DNA from 2 places in the Bradyrhizobium sp. 197 genome. Region 1 is predicted to be linked to the other one. Evidence: predicted binding sites of a transcription regulator. Region 1 holds the regulator's gene; the other holds the start of a gene.
The links. Region 1 encodes HrcA, which represses chaperone genes, less so after heat shock. Its sites were predicted from a motif close to GTTAGCACTCNCNNNNNGNGAGTGCTAAC; they were not measured.
Positions count from the first base shown of each region.

Region 2: IVB27_RS09010 (co-chaperone GroES) is a predicted target of HrcA. The motif match lies at 1,636-1,664, and genes of this name have one in related genera.

Region 1 is NZ_JADPJJ010000189.1:38,337-45,719, reverse strand. Features, by position in the region: gene pncA (bifunctional nicotinamidase/pyrazinamidase) at 1-285, shown strand, start outside; gene grpE (nucleotide exchange factor GrpE) at 364-969, opposite strand; gene hrcA (heat-inducible transcriptional repressor HrcA) at 1,065-2,153, opposite strand; gene rph (ribonuclease PH) at 2,335-3,048, shown strand; gene rdgB (RdgB/HAM1 family non-canonical purine NTP pyrophosphatase) at 3,060-3,695, shown strand; gene hemW (radical SAM family heme chaperone HemW) at 3,682-4,836, shown strand; gene IVB27_RS41335 (penicillin-binding protein activator) at 5,443-6,708, opposite strand; gene rsmI (16S rRNA (cytidine(1402)-2'-O)-methyltransferase) at 7,046-7,383, shown strand, end outside.
Region 2 is NZ_JADPJJ010000036.1:1,305-8,687, forward strand. Features, by position in the region: gene IVB27_RS09000 (protein phosphatase CheZ) at 1-743, shown strand, start outside; gene IVB27_RS09005 (hypothetical protein) at 903-1,424, opposite strand; gene IVB27_RS09010 (co-chaperone GroES) at 1,757-2,053, shown strand; gene groL (chaperonin GroEL) at 2,197-3,822, shown strand; gene IVB27_RS09020 (hypothetical protein) at 4,025-5,236, shown strand; gene IVB27_RS09025 (META domain-containing protein) at 5,295-5,693, opposite strand; gene IVB27_RS09030 (L-lactate permease) at 5,826-7,383, opposite strand, start outside.

The DNA.
Region 1 (7,383 bases):
GACAGCTATTCGGCCTTCCTCGAAGCCGACGGCAAGACCTCGACCGGCCTTGCCGGCTATCTGAAGGCGCGCAAGATCAAACGCGTCTTCGTCGCGGGGCTGGCGACGGATTTCTGCGTCGCCTGGACCGCGCTCGACGCCCGCAAGGCGGGCTTCGAGGTCTATGTGGTGGAAGACGCCTGCCGCGGCATCGACAATCAGGGTTCGCTCGCAAAAGCCTGGGCCGACATGACCAAGGCCGGTGTGAAGCGGATTCAGTCTGCGGATATCACGGCGAGCGCTTAGGCGACGCCAAGAGCTGCAAGCCCCTCATCCCGAGGCGCGCTTCTCCGCGCGCGTCTCCTCAACCGCGGGGATTGAGAGCTAAACCGGCTCGTTGCTGTTGGCGGCGGGCACGGCCTTCGCGCCGCCCTTGGCGACACCGACCAAAGCGGGGCGCAGCACGCGCTCGCCGATGGTATAGCCGGCCTGCATCACCTGCACGACGGTGCCCGCGGGCACCGACGCGTCGGGAACCTCAAACATCGCCTGCTGGAAGTTCGGGTCGAACTTCTGCCCCGAGGGGTCGAACTTCTTCACGCCGTGTTTTTCCAGCGCGTTGAGCAGCGAGCGCTCGGTCAGCTCGACGCCCTCGATCAGCGAAGCCAGGCCGGGATCGGCCGCCGCACGGGCATCGGCCGGAACGGCATCGAGCGCGCGCTGGAGGTTGTCGGCGATATCGAGCACGTCACGGGCAAAGCCGGTGACGCCGTAGAGCTTGGAGTCAGCGACCTCCTTGGCGGTGCGCTTGCGCAAATTTTCCATCTCGGCCAGCGTCCGCAGCATGCGGTCGCGCGCCTCGGCGGCTTCCTTCTGCAAAAGCTCGACCGAGCCGGGCTCGGGATCGTCCGGCATGATGTAGGGTTTTGACACCACGGGCTCGGGCGTCACAGCGGCCGCGTCTTCGGGTTGCCGGTCTCGATCGGTCATCGGCTCTCTTCTCAAACGTCTCAGGGATTTTCTCGCCCGGATATCGTGCTTCGGACGGCGAAAATCAAGCGCCCGTGATCGGCCCAAGGCGCCGGTCAGCCCCCCAGGAGGCGGCTGACGATGCGGGCGGCGTAGTCCACGGTCGGGATCACACGGGCATAATTCAGCCGTGTCGGCCCGATTACGCCCAGAACGCCGACAATATGGCCGGCGGCATCCCGATAGGGCGAGATGATGGTGGAAGAGCCCGACAGCGAGAACAGCTTGTTCTCACTCCCGATGAAGATCCGCACGCCTTCCGCGGTCTCGGCCCGGCCGAGCAGGTCGATCACGCCGCGCTTGGTTTCGAGATCGTCGAACAGCAGGCGAACGCGCTCCAGATCCTCCAGCGCATGCAAATCTTCGAGCAAATTGGCGTGGCCGCGGACGATGAGCTGGCGGTCCTCGCTCTCGCCGCCGGACCAGCTGGCGATACCGGCGGAAATCACCTTTTGCGTGAGCTGATCGAGCTCGGCGCGGGCCTCTCCGAGTGCGGTCTCGAGCTCGAGCCGCGCCTCGGCCAGGGTCCGGCCGCGGATCCGCGCGTTGAGGAAATTGCCGGCCTCGGTGAGTGCCGAGGAGGGAACCCCGAGCGGCAGCACCAGCACGCGGTTTTCAACCTGGCCATCCTCGCCGACCAGGATCACCAGCGCCTTCTCCGGTTCCAGGCGGACGAATTCGATGTGTTTGAGCCGCGCATTGGATTTTGGCGTCAGCACCACCGCGGCGGCGCGCGTGAGGCCGGAGAGCCGCGTCAGCGCCTCCTCCAGCGCGGCCTCGACTGATTGCGCCTGCCCGACGGAGGTGAGCTGGCTCTGGATCGCCTGCCGCTCGGCCTCGGTGAGGTCGCCGACCTGCATCAGGGCATCGACGAAGAAGCGCAGGCCGAGTTCCGTCGGCAGCCGGCCGGCGGAGGTATGCGGGGCATAGATCAGGCCGAGCTGTTCCAGATCGGCCATGACGTTGCGGACCGAGGCCGGCGACAGCGGCATGGCGATCAGGCGCGAAATATTGCGCGAGCCCACCGGCTCCCCGGTCGCGAGATAGCTTTCGACAATTTGACGAAAGATGTCGCGGGAACGCTCGTTGAGCTGGGCGAGACCCGCGCGCGGCGCGATCAGATGGATCGGATCGTGATGGGCCACAGACGGTAACTCCTCTCGGATGCACGTAATTTGTCTATCCCGGGCGCTTCTGACAAGCGTGGCGTTCGCGGATCGAAAATCGGGGGTGAATAAGGTCTCGATCTTCCCCCTTGCCGCCCACCCTCACCCCACCTACAAGCACCGCGAACAGCCCTTTTCCGAGAGTTTTGGAGGATTTCCCATGCGGCCAAGCCGCCGTGCGCCCGACGAATTGCGCCCCGTGACGCTGGAGCGCGGCGTGGTCAAATATGCGGAAGGCTCGTGCCTGGTAAAATTCGGCGACACCCATGTGCTGGTCACCGCCACGCTGGAAGACCGTCTGCCACCATGGCTGAAGGGCCAGGGCCGCGGCTGGGTCACCGCCGAATACGGCATGCTGCCGCGCGCGACCTCGGAACGCACCCGCCGCGAGGCCTCCGCTGGAAAGCAGAGCGGCCGCACCGTGGAAATTCAGCGCCTGATCGGCCGTGCGCTTCGCACCATCATCAATCTCGAAGCGCTGGGTGAGCGCCAGATCACGGTCGATTGCGACGTGCTCCAGGCCGATGGCGGCACCCGCACGGCCTCGATCACCGGTGCCTGGGTCGCGCTTGCCGATTGCGTCAACTGGATGAAGGCGCGCAACATGGTCAAGGCCAACGTGTTGCGCGACAACGTCGCCGCGATCTCCTGCGGCATCTACAAAGGCACGCCCGTGCTCGACCTCGACTATGCCGAGGATTCGGAAGCCGACACCGACGCCAATTTCGTCATGACGGGCGATGGCCGCATCATCGAAGTCCAGGGCACTGCGGAACGCGAGCCGTTCACGGAAGCCGAGTTGCTGGCGCTGATGGCGCTGGCGCGCAAGGGCGTCGCGCGTCTCGTGGACTTGCAGAAACTGGCGGTAGCGTAGTCAATAAGCCGATGCATCGCCGAATCACCGGAAAGCTCGTCATCGCGACCCACAATCCCGGCAAGCTCGCCGAGATGAAGGAGCTGCTCGCGCCTTACGGCGTCGAGGCGGTGTCGGCCGGCGAGCTCGGCCTTCCCGAGCCGGAAGAAACCGGCAACGATTTCCGCAGCAATGCTGCGATCAAGGCGATCGCGGCAGCCCAAGCGACGAAGCTCCCGTCTTTCGCCGATGATTCCGGCATCGTGGTCGACGCGCTCGATGGCGCGCCGGGCATCTACTCAGCGCGCTGGGCCGGTCCGAGCAAGGATTTTGCCGCGGCGATGGCGCAGATCGAACGGCTGTTGCAGGAGCGCGGCGCGACCACGCCCGACAAGCGCAAGGCGCACTTCGTTTCCGCGCTCTGCGTCGCATGGCCCGACGATCATCTCGAAGAGGTCGAGGCGCGCGTCGACGGCACGCTGGTGTGGCCGCCGCGCGGCACCGCCGGCTTCGGCTACGACCCGATGTTCTTGCCCGACGGCCACAGCCGCACCTTCGGCGAGATGGAGAGCATCGAGAAGCACGGCCTGCCGCCGCTCGGTCTTGGTCTGTCGCATCGTGCCCGCGCCTTCGTGAAACTGGCGGAGATCTGCCTTGAACCGCGCTAAGGAAGCCTTCGGCGTCTACGTGCACTGGCCGTTCTGCCTGTCGAAGTGCCCCTATTGCGACTTCAACAGCCATGTCCGCCACGTTGCGATCGACGAAGCGCGTTTTGCGGCAGCATTCGCGCGTGAGATCGAAACGACCGCGCAACGTTCGCCCGGTCGCGAGGTCACCTCGATCTTTCTCGGCGGCGGCACGCCATCGCTGATGCAGCCTGCGACCGTCGGCGCTGTGCTCGACGCCATCGGCAAGCACTGGGCTGTGGCGAAAGACGTCGAAGTCACGCTGGAGGCAAACCCGACCAGCGTCGAAGCCACGCGCTTTGCCGGTTATCGCGCCGCCGGCGTCAACCGTGTCTCGCTCGGCGTGCAGGCGCTCGACGATGCCTCACTGAAAGCACTGGGCCGCATGCACAGTGCGCGCGAGGCACTCGATGCCGTCGCCATCGCGCGCCGCTCGTTCGATCGTTATTCGTTCGATCTGATCTACGCCCGTCCCGACCAGACGCCGGGGATGTGGGCCGATGAACTGCGTCTCGCGATCGACGAAGCGGCCGAGCACCTGTCGCTCTATCAATTGACGATCGAAGAAGGCACGCCGTTCTTTGGCCTGCATCAGGCCGGCAAGCTGAAGACGCCGGATGAAGCGGTCGCACGCGCGCTTTACGACGTCACCCAGGAGACCTGCGACAAGCTCGGCCTGCCCGCCTACGAGATCTCAAATCATGCGCGGCCGGGCGCCGAGTGCCGGCACAATCTGGTCTACTGGCGCGGCGAGGAATATGCCGGCGTCGGCCCCGGCGCCCATGGCCGGCTCGACATCGACGGTATCAGGCACGCCACCGCCACCGAGAAGCGCCCCGAAGCCTGGCTGATGCGGGTCGAGACCAACGGCCACGGCATTGTCACCGACGATCTCCTCAACAGCGAAGAGCGCTCCGACGAATTCCTGCTGATGGGATTGCGCCTTGCAGAAGGCATTGACCCCGAGCGCTACAGGGCTCTCTCCGGCCGCTCGCTCGATCCCAAGCGCATCACGCTGCTGCGCGAAGAAGGCGCGATCACGGTGGATGCAACGGGGCGTCTGCGCGTCACGAGCAGCGGATTCCCGGTGCTGGACGCGGTGGTTGCGGATCTGGCGGCGTAGCGAGTTCTCGTAAGGTGGATTACGCCTCGGCTAACCTACCAACTTCGTCCAGCGTGCGCGGAAGTATGGTCGGTTAGGCCTTCGGTTGGGGTTATGTCGCGCGGTGGCTTGTGCGGCTTCGGCTCCATCTTGAGGATCCGCTTCAAGACCTCGTCCCGAGACGGATTGTCCTGATTCCCTGCTTCTTATCCGTCAAGGTACGGCCTCCCCTTGGGGAAAAGCGGGACGGACACAGGAATCCTTGCCATTAGCGTGGACTCCGGAACAGCGACGCCCCACCATTGACCCTGCGATTCGGATCCATCCGATTCACAACGTGGAGGGGAGCCGGTCTTCCGCCAAGTCGACCCGGCTCTCCCACTGGCGATCCCTGACCTAGGGGACCATCTGATCAAAGGCCGTCCGGTTTCCACCCCGGGCGGTCTTTGTGTTTTCAGCAGGGGCTCGAATCACGGGCTTCAGCCTGACTGAAATCACGTACACACTACGCACAGTAGGATTCCTCCTACAAGACGCATGAGGACACACAGTCCTCAAACAACGGGGACAAAACTAACGCGCCGGCCTGTCACGCGGTTCAAAAATACCGCACGCAAACCTGGTACGTTACGCCCCAAAACTCTTCGGCGAGCCCGCGACGGCCACGCCGCCGCCGGTCGTCACCTTCATCACCGCAAGCCCGCGCTCGTTCGTCCCATCGGCGCGGAAGCGGAACAGGCCGTCGATGCCGGCAAAGCCGGAGGGATTGGTGAGCACGTCGGACGAGAAGCGCGTCGTGCCTTGTGTGCGCGCCAGCGCGGCGACGAGGGCGACCGCGTCATAGGCGAGCGTTGCGGTACGCACCGGCTCGGCGCCGTATTTGGTGCGATAGCGGCCGGAGAAGGCGCGGAAGCCGGCCGGGTCCGGAGCGGCGTAGAGGCCGCCTTGCAAGCTTGGGCTGGCATAGACGCGCGGACCGTCCCACAGGCCGGTGCCGAGCAGCTGGATATTGCGCAGATTTGCACCCGCCGCGGTCATCGCATCGGCGACTGCGACCACGGCGTCGCCGTCATCGGCGATGAACAACGCATCGGCGCTGCCGAGTTGCTGCGCCACGGTCCGGGCCGGCGTCGCGCGATCGGCGCCGTATTTCTCGAACGCGACGATGCGCCCGCCGCGGCGCGGCACTGCCGCCTTCACCGCGGCCTCGACCACATTGCCATAGGCATTGTCTGGCACGAGTACGGCGACGGCGCGCTTTCCGATGCCGGCAGAATATTCGACGATGCGGTTGACGTCGGATTCCGGCAGGAAACTCAGCAGATAAACGCCGCGGCCGGCGATGCTGGAGTCGGTCGAGAACGCGATCACCGAGATGCCGCGCGTGCGCGCGATCTGGGCCACCGCAGGCACGGACTGCGCGAACAGCGGTCCCAGGATGATCTCGGCGCCCTCATCGACCGCCTGCTGCGCGCTCGCCTGCGCGCCCTGCGGGCTGCCATTGTCGTCCTTGATCAGGAGCTGGATGTTGGGATTCTGGAACTCGGCCAGCGCCATCTCGGCGGCGTTGCGCATCGACTGCGCGGCAAGACCCGCATTGCCGGCCGCCGAGAGCGGCAGGATCACGGCGACCTTCACCCCGCCGGTGCCGGCGGTCGTTGCCTGTTGCGGCGGGCCTGCCGGCTGAGCAGGAGGCTGGGAGGAACTGCTGAACGGACTGGAGAACTGGCTCAGGCTCTGCTGGACGCCGGCGCAGGCCGACAGCAGCGGCGTGCCGAGCAACAGGCCGAGCGCGCTCCGCCGGGTCGCCCCTGATATCAGGGGCGATATCAGAGGCCCCTGAACGGGAGGCTCCTCCGAAAAGGAAGATCTGGGATCACGCGGGCCCGTCATAGCAGCTTCTCTTCTGACCGACCGTCGCCGGCCGGTCACGACATTCTTTCCACGACACAAGCCGTGGATTCAGGCATATTGTCGGCAAATAGTTAACTCAAACAAAAGGATAATGACCGCTTAACGCGGCTCAACCTTAAAGTCCTGGCTAGCTGTCCACCGCCGCCACCCAGCATCAAGGCGGCGTTTCCGCCGTGAATATGGCGCTGACGCTTCATTCCCTCTGGAATGTGATGCCGGATGGATCACATTCCAGTCCTTCCTCGCCCCTCACCCAAGCGATCTTTTCCGAGGACCGGTTCCCAGCCCCTGGGATCATGCCTAAGTTCGATTCATCATGCGCGCAAAGCCGTCCCCGATAAATACACCTGAGACTACGGAACCCGCCTCGCGCGGTTTCTCCATCGACGCCCATCGTCTTGCGGCGCCGAAGGCCGCGCCGGGCCTGCATTTGGTCGCGACCCCCATCGGCAATCTTGGCGACATCACGCTGCGGGCGCTGCAGACCCTCGCCGGGGTCGATGTCATCGCCTGCGAGGACACCCGCATCACGCGGCGTCTGACCGAGCGCTACGCCATTGCGGCGCAGCTCAAGCAATATCACGAGCACAACGCCGAAGCGGCCCGTCCAAAAATCCTGGAGGCGCTGGGGCAGGGCGGCTCCATCGCGCTGGT
Region 2 (7,383 bases), on a different contig from region 1:
TTGTCGGCGAGATGCCAAGCCCCGAAATGATTGAGGAGGCTCCGCCGATGCATAGCGAGATCATGTCCGAGTTGCGTGCGATCCGTGCACAGATGGCGAAGGGCACTCCGCCCTTGTCCGGCAGCGCGGCCATGGCGGCGATCGACGCCTCCACCGCTCACGAGCTCTCCGAAGCTCGTACCATGCTCGATACTTACCGGGCGCAGATCGAGCAGTGCGAGAAGCTGAAGGTCGAGCTCGACCTCATCCACGACGCCATCGACCGTACCAAGCGCGAGATCGCGACGCTGCACGGCAAGAGCTTCGACGGCGGCGAAATGGCCAAGGTCAATGGCGAGCTCGGCGCGGTCGTCGGCGGCACCGAACAGGCGACCCAGCAGATCCTCGAAGCCGCCGAGTCGATCGACCAAGCGGCCAGCGCGATGTCCAAGGTGCAATCGGCCGATCAGCAGAAACGGCTCGCCGACGATATCCAGGAACGCGTCATCTCGATCTTCGAAGCCTGTAACTTCCAGGACCTGACCGGCCAACGCATCAGCAAGGTCATGAGCACGATGAAGTTCATCGAGCAGCACATCAACTCCATGATGGAGATCTGGGGCGGCGTCGACGCGATCAAGTCCCACGTGCCCGCGCCGGCCGCTGACACCCGCAGCGAGGACGAAAAACTCCTCAACGGCCCGAAGCTCGCCGGCGACGTCGGCCACGCCTCGCAGGACGACATCGACGCGCTGTTCGACTGAGCAGACGCGACACTCTGAAAAACAAAACGCCGGCGCAAGCCGGCGTTTTTTTTCGTCATTGCGAGCGAAGCGAAGCAATCCAGACTGTCCGCGGAAGCAGCCTGCATTGCTTCGTCGCTTCGCTCCTCGCAATGACGAGTGGCTAGGCCGGCGCCCCGATCACGCCCTTGGCGCACAGCGGACGTAGACCATGTTGCCGTAGCGGGTGGCGGCATCCTTGTCGATGAAGCGGGTGATGAGGACGCGGCCGTCGAAGGAGACGATCTCGCGGTCCTGCTCGCCCGGTGTCGGACCCGCCGGCCCGATATAGTTCTTGCCGCTGGGCGAGCCCTTCAGCCGCAGCTCCTGCGGCGTCGCCTGGTCGGCGAGATGCATGATGACGCCGCCGGAGGAGCCGGCGGTGATCACGTAAGGATTTTTGCACTGGGCCCGGGCGGCAGCCTCGGTGCGGGCGCGGTCGGCCGGGTTCTGGAACGAGGCGAGACCCCAGCGGCCGACGATTTCGTCGGCGCGGATCGACGCCGGCATTTCCGGGCCGGCCCCGGGCTCGGCCTCAGGCGGCGGTGAGGACGACGAGAACGACGGCAGGCTCATGCCGCCGCCGCAGGCGCCAAGCAGCAGCGCCAGGCAAGAGGCGGCCGCCAGATTGGCAACCGTGCGTGCGTGAGCTGAACTGATCATGACATTCCCCCGAGCAAACTGCCCCCCAAAACAAGACTTCGACCGCATCCCGCCTGCAGCCAAGCGCAAAACCGCTGTCGGAGCAATGACGTCCTTTATACGCCAGCGCGACCAATAGGTTTCTGTAGACACAATCCTATATCGGCCTCACCAATCGCTTAACCACCTTTGCTTGACAGGATCGCGGCCAAGCCATATTTCCGGGCGCACTATTAGCACTCGGAAAGCCCGATTGCTAAGCGCGCCGTCCGATCCTCGGCAAGAGGGTGGACGGGAAGCGCCGCCCCATCCACTTCCGCTACATCCGAAGCGAGCCTCCAAAGGGAAACGTCATGGCTAAATCCAAATTTCGTCCGCTGCATGACCGTGTCGTGGTCAAACGTATCGACGCCGAGGAAAAGACCAAGGGCGGCATCATCATTCCGGACAGCGCCAAGGAAAAGCCGTCCCAGGGCGAAATCGTCGCCGTCGGCCCCGGCGGCCGCGACGAGGCCGGCAAGCTGACCCCGATCGACCTCAAGGTCGGCGACCTCGTGCTGTTCGGCAAGTGGTCGGGCACCGAGGTCAAGATCGACAACGAAGATCTCCTGATCATGAAGGAATCGGACATCATGGGCGTCATGGCCTAAGGCCATCAGCCTGAACAGCCGCTGAATGTAATGCCCGGGTCCCTGAGATCCGGGCATCCATCATTCCGCCGGGTTCGATTCCGGACTCCGGACTTGCGACGCTGAGCGGCAGACACATCACGAAACAAGAGGAATTACAGACCATGGCTGCCAAAGACGTCAAGTTTTCCGGAGACGCGCGCGATCGCATGCTGCGCGGCGTCGACATTCTCGCCAACGCCGTCAAGGTGACGCTCGGCCCGAAGGGCCGCAACGTCCTCATCGAGAAGTCGTTCGGCGCGCCCCGCATCACCAAGGACGGCGTCACCGTCGCCAAGGAGATCGAGCTCGAGGACAAGTTCGAGAACATGGGCGCCCAGATGGTCCGTGAGGTCGCCTCCAAGACCAACGATCTCGCCGGTGACGGCACCACCACCGCGACCGTGCTGGCCCAGGCCATCGTGCGCGAAGGCGCCAAGTCGGTTGCTGCCGGCATGAACCCGATGGATCTCAAGCGCGGCATCGACATCGCGGTTGCCGCTGTCGTCAAGGACATCCAGAAGCGCGCTAAGCCGGTCGCAGCCTCCTCCGAAGTCGCCCAGGTCGGCACCATCTCGTCCAATGGCGACACCGCCATCGGCAAGATGATCGCCCAGGCGATGCAGAAGGTCGGCAACGAGGGTGTCATCACCGTCGAGGAAAACAAGTCGATCGAGACCGAAGTCGAGATCGTCGAGGGCATGAAGTTCGACCGCGGCTATCTGTCGCCCTACTTCGTCACCAACCCCGAGAAAATGACCGCCGAGCTCGAGGACGCCTACATCCTCCTGCACGAGAAGAAGCTGTCCGGCCTGCAGGCCATGCTGCCGGTGCTGGAAGCCGTGATGCAGTCGGGCAAGCCGCTCGTCATCATCGCCGAGGACGTCGAGGGCGAGGCGCTGGCCACCCTGGTCGTCAACCGCCTCCGTGGCGGCCTGAAGGTCGCCGCCGTCAAGGCGCCGGGCTTCGGTGATCGCCGCAAGGCCATGCTGGAGGACCTCGCGATCCTCACCGGCGGTCAGCTCATCTCCGAAGACCTCGGCATCAAGCTCGAGAACGTCACGGTGAAGATGCTGGGTCGGGCAGGCAAGGTGGTGATCGACAAGGAGAACACCACCATCGTCAAGGGCGGCGGCAAGAAGCCCGAGATCGAGGCCCGCGTCGGCCAGATCAAGGCCCAGATCGAGGAGACCACCTCGGACTACGACCGTGAGAAGCTCCAGGAGCGCCTCGCCAAGCTCGCCGGCGGCGTCGCGGTGATCCGCGTCGGCGGCGCCACCGAGATCGAGGTCAAGGAGAAGAAGGACCGCGTCGAGGATGCGCTCAACGCCACCCGCGCCGCGGTGCAGGAAGGCATCGTCCCCGGCGGCGGCGTCGCGCTGCTCCGTGCCAAGAAAGCCGTCGGCCGTCTCACCAACGCCAATGCGGACGTGCAGGCCGGCATCAACATCGTGTTGAAGGCGCTGGAAGCTCCGCTTCGCCAGATCGCCGAGAACGCGGGCGTGGAAGGCTCGATCGTCGTCGGCAAGATCCTGGAGAACAAGTCCGAGACCTTCGGCTTCGACGCCCAGAACGAAGATTATGTCGACATGGTCGACAAGGGCATCATCGATCCCGCCAAGGTGGTCCGCACCGCGCTCCAGGACGCCGCCTCGATCGCCGGCCTGCTGGTGACCACCGAGGCCATGGTCGCCGAGTCACCGAAGAAGGAAGCGCCCGCCATGCCGGGCGGCGGCATGGGCGGCTTCTAAGGCCGATCCTCGCCTGACAGTGTTGCGAAGGCCGCCTCCGGGCGGCCTTCTTTTTTGCCGATCATGGCCTGTGCTTTCCAATTCAACCGGCGCCCAAAACCCACTACGGTAACGCCCGATTCGAATTGTTTGGGCATGATCTGATCGGAAAAACCGCTTCACACTTTTCCGGATCATGCCCCATTGCCCGGGGATTTCGTCGATGCGCGCGCTTCTGGTTTGCCCGACAGTTTTATTGGCGGCTCTGCTTGCAGTTTCGCCTGAGGTCGCATCCGCCCAGATGAAGCTGTCGCCGAAGGCTACGGCGCCCAGCGGCGCGGAGACGCGCTATTTCACCTCGATCGACGGGCTGATGGACGGCAATGCCGACGTGATCCTGAAGGAGACACGCCAGGGCAAGACCGTCACCGCAGCCGTGCTCGACGTCTGTTATCCGGTCGCGAAGAATTCCGACCGCAAGGACCGCTTCGTCGTCAATCTCCAGGTCGCCGGCCAGAACCTGACGGGTACGACGCAGAGCCTCGGCGCGAAAGCGCCCGTCACCGTCAAACTGCTGCGCAAACAGGCTGGAGACACGTTCGAATTCCGCGGCCAGATCAGCATTGGCCAGGCCGTGACCGAGGTCACCTCTCCCGACAACTCCGATCTCAGCGAGAAGGAATTCCTGGACAACCAGACCTCCGACGACGGCATCACGCCGCAGCCGAAGGATTTCACCGACGTCTCGCCGGAAGCGATTGCGGTCAAGGTCAAGCTGGATGCCGCGACGGAGTTCCTGAAGAGCCTGAAGGGCCAGGACGTCGAGGTGACGCTGGCGAGTCTCACCGTCGGCTGCGACGCGCTGCGCGCAGGTGAGCAGACCATCAACATGTCGGTCGATCCGGAGCGCGCAGGCGCCCTGTTGGAGAAATTCAAGGCGATGCCCGGCATCATCACCGCGGGCTGGACCGCGGGCATGACCGAGATGGACCGCACCATCCGCATCCCCGCCGCCGACTGGCGCGACGGCGACAAGCTCAACCGCGACAAGCTCGCGGCCGCGGTGGCTGGCGTGCTGAGCAGGACGCTCGCGGCAAAGCCGGTCTCGCAAAGCTTCAACCCGGCCACCGGCAAGCTCAAGCTGGTGTTCAAGCGGCCGAACCAGGATTTCCCGGCACTCGAGCTGACCGACACGATCGAGGTTGCAGGGCTCTTCTCGCCCGACAAACCCGGCACGTCCGACAAGCTCATGCTCTGGATCGGCAGCCCCGCAACCACGACAGCCGACGAGAGCAGCGGCGCCAAGCTCAATCTCTCGGACGAAGCGACGGCCGACGAGGAAGGCGATCAGCCCGACGACAACGGTTCGGTCGAGGCGCTCACCAAGGAGCTGAAAGGCCAGCGCTGGGACGCCGACAAGTCGGTGTGGAAGTAGTACGAGGCAGGGTGCCCCGGACGCAGCGCGAAAGCGCTGCAGGGCCGGGACACGAAAGCTAATTCCCGTTGACGCGAAAGCGCAGCGGCTTGGGGCCGACGAGCGTGAGCACGTCGCCCTGACGCTTCCAGGTCTCGGCGCTGCCGAGCGCTGCTACGAGATCGTCGTCGGCCTGCGCTCTTGCCGGCGGGCAGGAGCGGTCCTGGATCTGGCCGGGCATGAAGATCACGGTGTTGCCGGCGACCGAGAACTGGCCCTTGCCGCCCTTGCACCAGAGCTCCAGCACCACCTCGCCATTGTCGCCGATCTCGATGTTCGGAATCCGCTTCGAGCCGGGCTGCGGCAGTGCTTCGAGCGTCATCTCGGTGCCGAACGGGAAACCGTCATCGGCACGCGCGACAGTGGCCATCGCGAGCGTCGCAACCGCCGCACACACCATCTGCTTGAGCGAAACCATGAGACCTCTCGACCGACCTGATTTGCCGCACCTTCTATAAGACGGCAGCTGCAATGAGAAGCTTCGCCCGCATGCAAAAATCCCCGCGGAGAGACCTCCGCGGGGATTTGCATCGACGCCGGGCGTGGCCTGCTACTTCAGCACCATCGCCGTGAACGGCCAGACATAGGCCTGTAACGTCACGAACACGCCGACCAGGGAAGCCAACACGATCGAGTGCCAGAACACAAAGCGCAGGATGGTGCCTTCATGGCCGTACCAGTTGGTCGCGGTCGAGGCGACCACGATCGATTGGGCGTCGATCATCTTGCCCATCACGCCGCCGGACGAGTTTGCCGCCGCCATCAGGATCGGCGACAGGCCAAGCTGCTCGGAGGTGATCTTCTGAAGATTTCCGAACAGAACGTTGGAAGCGGTATCCGATCCCGTCAGCGCCACGCCCAACCAGCCGAGCAGCGTGCCGAAGAAGGGATAGAGCACGCCGGTTGCAGCAAAGGCGAGGCCGAGCGTCGCGTCCACGCCGGAGAGCCGCGTCAGCGTGCCGATCGCGAGCATCGCCGAGATCGTGATCAGCGAGATCGCGCACAGCCGGATGGTGCGGCCGTATTCCGTCAAGAGCCGGCCAGGACCGACGCCCATCAGGAAGCCTGAGATGATCGCCGCGATCAGCATGCCCGTGCCGGTGAAGGACAGGTAGGTGAAGCCGAACACCGCACTCTCTTTCGTCGGTCCCGGTGCGACCGGCGGCATCTTGTTGATCATCTGATGCAGCTCGGGAACGGGGTAGTTCCAGGTGAAGATCGAGTTCGCCCAGGTCTTGAAGGCACCGTTGCCCCAGATCAGCATCACGATACAGACGATGATCCAAGGCAGCAGCGCGCTGAACATCTCGCTCTGGGTGAGCGGCGTCTTGTCGAGGGGTTTTGCGGCCGCCATGGTGGAGGTCGATTCATCACGGCTGCGCAGCGCCGGCGACAGCCAGAGCTGCCTGGGCTGCCACACCTTCAGGAACAGGATCAGCGCGCCCATCGAGATCAGCGACGCGCCGATGTCGACGATCCAGGGGTTGACGAAGTTCGAGATCACGAATTGCGGGACTGCGAACGACACGCCGGTGACGAGAACCGCCGGCCACACGTCCTTCATGCCCCTCCAGCCCGCGAACGCCCACACCACCCAGAACGGCACGATCAGTGAGAAGATCGGCAACTGCCGTCCGACCATCGCGCCGAGGATGTAGGGATCGAGCCCGGTGACCGAAGCGAGGCCCTGGATCGGCGTGCCCAGCGCGCCAAAGGCGACCGGTGCTGTGTTGGCGATCAGCGACAGGCCGGAGGCCGCGAGCGGCGAGAAGCCGAGGCCGATCAGCACGGCACCGGTGATCGCGACCGGGGTACCGAAGCCCGAAGCACCCTCGAAGAAGGCGCCGAACGAGAACGCGATCAGCAGCAATTGCAGCCGCCGATCCTCGGTGACCCCGCCGACCGCGCGCTTGAGCAATTCGAAGCGTCCGGTGGTCACCGTCACCCGGTAAAGGAAGATGACGTTGAGAACGATCCAGCCGATCGGAAAGAAACCGGTGACGATGCCCAGCACCGAAGCGCGGATCGACATGTTGGCCGGCATGGTGAAGACGAAGATCGCGATCAGATTGGCCACGATCACGGCGATGATCGCCGCAATATGAGCC